Thiohalobacter thiocyanaticus: one gene and its partner. The protein of the gene in region 1 interacts with the protein of each later gene in a pairwise test. Links are inferred from orthologs where the notes say so. Each region holds a gene or a part of one and is shown on either strand. Other genes may lie near its edges.

Region 1 (2,908 bases):
CAGGCCAGATGATGAATGCCAGCAGGGAGATGTCGCCGTCATACAGGGGGAGGATCCGGTATTCCCACAGTTTGCGGCCAACCAGGGCTTCATAACCGGAATTAACCAGAATTTCGCAAGTTACCGCAACAAGAAACACGGTAGCGGCATACAAGCCGACTTCCAGTGCATCGATACGAAAGGGGCCGCGCATCAAGCGCCGGTTCAACACCCAGGAAAACCCGAGAAAGATCAGGCCGCACAGGATACCGATCAGGAATACATGGGTATCAGTCTGCATTTTTGTTACCCCGGTTCACACAGAAAAAGGGGACCTGAGGGCCCCCTTTCCTGAGACAGCGATCGCCTTACCGACGTCATTCAGACAAAGCGCGTCAACTCCGATATTTCGAATACACCGTTGGGAGATAGCCGCGGCGCTGTCATGCGCTGCGCAATGACGCAGTCCCGCTTATATTACTCGTTGACGGCCTTCATGCTCAGGCGGATGCGGCCCTGCTTGTCCACTTCCAGCACCTTGACCCTGACCACGTCGCCCTCACTCAGCTTGTCGCTGACGTTCTGCACGCGCTCCTCGCAGATCTGGGAGATGTGCACCAGGCCGTCCTTGCCGGGCAGGATGGTCACGAATGCGCCGAAGTCCATCAGCTTGACCACCTTGCCCTCGTAGATCTTGCCCACCTCGACGTCGGCGGTCAGCTGTTCGATGCGCTTGCGCGCTTCCTCACCGGCGGTGGCATCGATGGAGGCGATCTTCACGTTGCCATTGTCGTCGATGTCGACGCTGGTGCCGGTCTCCTCGGTGATGGCGCGGATGGTGGCACCGCCCTTGCCGATCACGTCGCGGATCTTGTCCGGATTGATCTTCATGGTGATGTAGCGCGGCGCGAACTTGGACATGTCCTCGCGCGGCGCGGAGATGACCTTGTTCATCTCGCCCAGGATGTGCAGCCGGCCCTGATGGGCCTGTTCCAGCGCCACCTCCATGATCTCGCGTGTGATGCCGTCGATCTTGATGTCCATCTGCAGCGCGGTCACGCCATCGCTGGTGCCGGCCACCTTGAAGTCCATGTCGCCGAGATGATCCTCGTCGCCCATGATGTCGGTCAGCACGGCATAGTTGTCACCTTCCTTGATCAGGCCCATGGCCACACCCGCCACCGGCGCCTTGATCGGCACCCCGGCGTCCATCATCGCCAGGCTGCTGCCGCACACGCTGGCCATGGAACTGGAGCCGTTGGATTCGGTGATCTCGGAGACCACGCGGATGCTGTAGGGGAAGCCTTCCTGGGGCGGCATCACTGCGGCCACGCCGCGCTTGGCCAGCCGGCCGTGGCCGATCTCGCGGCGCTTGGGCGAGCCCACGCGGCCGGTCTCGCCCACGCAGTAAGGCGGAAAATTGTAATGCAGCATGAAGTGCTCACGGCGCTCGCCCTGAATGGCGTCGATGATCTGGGCGTCGCGAGCCGTGCCCAGGGTAGTGACCACCAGGGCCTGGGTCTCGCCGCGGGTGAACAGGGCCGAGCCGTGAACGCGGGGCAGCACGCCGGTGCGGATGGTGATCGGGCGTACAGTCTTAGTGTCGCGGCCGTCGATGCGCTTCTCACCCGCCAGGATGCGATCACGTACGATGCGTTTTTCCAGCTTCTCGATGGCGGACTGCACGGCGGCCTCATCGAAGGCCGGATCGGCACCCTCGCCGCACAGCTTCTGGACGATCTCCTCGCGCACGGCATCCAGACGGCCGTAGCGATCCATTTTCTCGGCGATCTGGTAGGCCTCGGTCAGCGCCTCCCTGCCGGCGGCGGCCACGGCATCGGCCACGTCGGTATCGGTAGCGGCCGCGGTCAGTTCCCAGACCGGCTTGCCGGCCTCGGCCTTGAGCTCGTTGATGGCGTTGATGGCCGCCTGGAACTGTTCGTGGCCGTACATGACCGCCCCGAGCATGGTCTCCTCGGACAACTCCCTGGCTTCGGACTCGACCATCAGCACGGCATTGGCCGTGCCGGCCACCACCAGGTCGAGTTGGGACTCTTCCAGCTGGCTATGGGTCGGGTTGAGTACGTAGTTGCCGTCGATGTAGCCGACCCGGGCGGCACCGATGGGGCCGTTGAAGGGCAGACCGGAGATGCTGAGCGCGGCGGAGGTGCCGATCAGGGAAGGTATATCCGGGTCGACTTCGGGATTCAGGGAGAGAACAGTGGCGACGACCTGGACTTCGTTGGTGAAACCTTTGGGAAAGAGCGGACGGATCGGGCGGTCAATGAGGCGGGATACCAGAGTCTCGTTCTCGCTCGGCCTGCCCTCGCGCCGGAAGAAACCGCCCGGGATCTTGCCCGCCGAATAGGTACGTTCCTGGTAGTCCACCGTCAGCGGGAAGAAGTCGCGCCCTTCCATCGCCTTCTTGTTGCCGACCACGGTGACCAGCACCACGGTCTCGTCCATGTTGACCATCACGGCCCCGGTGGCCTGGCGGGCGATCTCGCCGGTCTCCAGGGTTACGTTGTGCTCACCGAACTGAAAGCTCTTTTTGACTAAACTCACGGGCAGATCCTGTTTTGGCGGTTGTTCGCTGGTATCGCGCTGTTGTTCCAGTGGACGGTCAGCGACGCAGACCCAGACGACTGATCAGGTCCTGGTAACGCTTGGTGTCCTTGCGCTTGAGGTAATCCAGCAGCTTGCGGCGCTGATTGACCATGCGCAGCAGACCGCGGCGGGAATGGTGATCCTGCTTGTGAGCGGAGAAGTGGTCCTGCAGGTGGGTGATGCGCGCGGACAGCAGCGCAACCTGCACCTCGGGCGAACCGGTATCTTCCGGCGCCTGCTGGAAATCCTTGACGATTTCGCTCTTCTGTTCAGCCGACAGTGATGACATCTGTTTACTCTCTCCCAAAAATACGGATGTATC
Region 2 (2,846 bases), 1.0 Mb from region 1 along the record:
GCTGGCTGTCGCGCAGCTGCTGCAGCACCTCTGCGGCCCTGGTCGCGCTGTCCAGTTCCACACCGTTGACCCGGGTGACCAGATCCCCGGGACGCAGGCCCAGCTGCTGGAACAACTCCGGCCGGTTGCCCGGATACAACCGGAATCCGACGAACCGGTTGTTCTCGCTGACCGGCACCGGCCGCATCAGGTCAGCCAACGCACGCGGATTGGTCTCCAGCATCCCGCGGTACTCGGCCAGGATCTCACCGGCACGCGGGTTCAGATTGCCGCTGCGCCCCCCGCCGGTTGCCGCGCCGCCCTCCAGCGACTCGCGCGGCAGGCGCAGCGTCTCGTAGCGCCCGTTGCGCTGCAGAATGATGCGATCGGCGTAAATGGCGCTCAGTTCGGCGCCGCCCGGCAGTTCGTCCTCGACCCGGTAGCTGCGTTCCTCGCCATTGGGTGCGGCGATGATGGCCCGGGCCCGTTCGGGATCCTCGGTGGCGAACAGGCCGCGCAGGGTCAGGTTCAGGCGGGTCTCGGGGGCATCGATGGGCGCGGCCCGGCCGCCGCCGACTCCCGGTCCTGTGCCCGGATCGGCCTGGCCGAACAGGTGCCAGCCGGCAATGTTCGCCGCCGACGGCCGGTCCCGCTCCGGGGCCGCCGGCGCGGACGGAACCACGTTTGCCGGTGTCGCCGGCGCGGGCGGTACGTCCGGCGCCGGCACCAGCTGCCAGGTCAGGCGCGCCAACTGATAGATTACCAGTACGACCAACGCGAGGGTCAGCAGGCGCGCGCCGGTGCGGGCCTGCTGCGTTGCCAGCCAGTCTTGCCAGGTGGTATGCATCGCTGTCTCTGTCCGGATTCAGTCCTGCCGGCGTCCGCTGCCGCGTCTGCCCTGCCGTTGCCGACCGCCTTCGCCGTGCGGCCGTCCGCCGCCGCCACGGCCGCGCCCGCCACCGCCGGGCGGGCGCTTGCGGCGCTCCCGCCGCACCGGCGGCTGCACCTCGCCGAGCAGGGACTCGTCGACCGCCTCCACCGGCAGTTTGTAGCCGATGTAGTCCTCTATCTCCGGCAGCGAATAGACGTAGTTCTCGCAGGCGAAGCTGATGGCATCACCCTCGGCCCCGGCCCGCGCCGTGCGGCCGATGCGATGCACATAATCCTCGGCCTCCTGCGGCAGGTCGAAGTTGATCACATGGCTCACATCCGGAATGTGCAGCCCGCGCGCAGCCACGTCGGTGCCGACCATCACCGGCAGTTCGCCGGACTGGAACTGCTGCAGCAGCCGCAGGCGCTTGTTCTGCGGCACGTCGCCGGAGAGGATGGCGGCCTTGATGCCGTTGCCCTCCAGATAGCCCCAGACCCGCTCGGCCTGGTGCTTGGTGTTGACGAACACGATGGTGCGGTGCGCGTCCATCCGCTTGAGCAGTCCGATCAGCAGCGGGATCTTCTCCGCGTTGGCGGTGTGATACAGCACCTGGCGCACCTTCTCAGCGGTGACCTGCTCGGGCTCGACCCGGATGATCCCGGGATCGTTCATGTGCTCATAGGCCAGTTCCGTCACCCGCCAGGACAGGGTGGCGGAGAACAGCAGTCCCAGGCGCTGCTCCGGGGGCGGGCAACGGCGCAGCAGATAGCGCACATCCTTGATGAAGCCGAGGTCGAACATGCGGTCGGCCTCGTCCAGCACCACGGCCTGGGCATGGCGCAGGTCGAACAGGTGCTGCTTGAAGTAATCGATGGTGCGTCCCGGCGTGCCGATCAGCACATCCACCCCCTCGCGCAGGCGCTGTGCCTGTTCCTCGTAGCCGGTGCCGCCATAGACGGCGGCGAAGGTAAGCCCGGTGTGTTTCCCGAGTGTGACGGCGTCATTGTAGATCTGCACCGCCAACTCACGTGTCGGCGCCAGGATCAGTGCCCTGACCTGGTTCGGCCTACGTTCATCCGCCGGCGGATGCCGCAGCAGATGTTCGAACACCGCCACCAGAAAAGCGGCGGTCTTGCCGGTCCCGGTCTGGGCCTGCCCGGCCACGTCGCGCCCGGCCAGCAGGGGCGGCAGAGCCCGGGCCTGGATCGGGGTGCAACTCGTAAAACCTGCCTCTTCAATACCTTGCAGGACTGCCGGCGACAGGTTCAGGGAGGAAAAAAGGGTTGTGTTCTCAGTTTCTTGTGTCATGACGGCCTAGCATAACCTATTTTAACGGCGGCGAGCAGCCCGCACGGCAGGCGCCGGGGCTTGCAATGCGCGGGGCTTTTCGCTGAAATGGCGGGCACGATCCAGACCGGTCGCCGCACGCGCGGCCCGAGATCCCGCAAATCCGACAACACACCGCGCCTTCCACATCCAGAACCGGGGGTTCCCGGTCCGCTTCCACTGATCCGAAATGGTTTTCTGGCATGCAGGCAAGGCACAGCAGGAGGTTCGACAACCGTGAGTGATCGCATCATGTATGTGACAGATTCATCCTTCGACCAGGAAGTGCTGCAGTCTTCCGAGCCGGTCCTGGTCGACTACTGGGCCGACTGGTGCGGCCCGTGCAAGATGATCGCCCCGATCCTGGACGAACTCGCCGATGAGTACGCCGGCAAGATCAAGGTCGCCAAGCTCAACATCGACGAGAACCCGCAGACGCCGCCCAAGTACGGCATCCGGGGCATCCCCACGCTGATGCTGTTCAAGGACGGCAATGTCGAGGCCACCAAGGTCGGCGCGGTCTCCAAGTCGCAGCTGACGGCCTTCATCGACAGCAACATCTGAACGTGCCGGCGGTCGTCCGCAAAGGCTGGACGGCCGCCGAACGGCATGCTAGATTAACCGGATAAAGCAAACTCCATAGCTCCTCGGCCCTCACCGGCCCCCCCTG

The links. The genes of interacting proteins can lie anywhere in the genome.
Region 2: the proteins of pnp (region 1) and CFK21_RS03960 interact in binary tests that used the Escherichia coli proteins (3 or more experiments, as listed by UniProt). The link is inferred for Thiohalobacter thiocyanaticus from one-to-one orthologs.

The regions. Positions count from the first base shown.
Region 1 is NZ_AP018052.1:1,852,371-1,855,278, reverse strand. Bases 1-2,907 are described here. They hold pnp (polyribonucleotide nucleotidyltransferase), read right to left. Parts: upstream 2,545-2,907; coding sequence 457-2,544; downstream 1-456. Other genes in these bases: rpsO (30S ribosomal protein S15), read right to left, coding at 2,603-2,875; CFK21_RS08550 (putative ABC transporter permease), read right to left, coding at 1-280. UniProt on the Escherichia coli protein: Involved in mRNA degradation. Catalyzes the phosphorolysis of single-stranded polyribonucleotides processively in the 3'- to 5'-direction. Also involved, along with RNase II, in tRNA processing.
Region 2 is NZ_AP018052.1:851,047-853,892, reverse strand. The notes cover bases 2-2,846. They hold CFK21_RS03960 (DEAD/DEAH box helicase), read right to left. Parts: upstream 2,159-2,846; coding sequence 845-2,158; downstream 2-844. Other genes in these bases: trxA (thioredoxin TrxA), read left to right, coding at 2,414-2,740; gspC (type II secretion system protein GspC), read right to left, coding at 2-826. In the rest of the region: more of gspC, read right to left, coding at 1-1.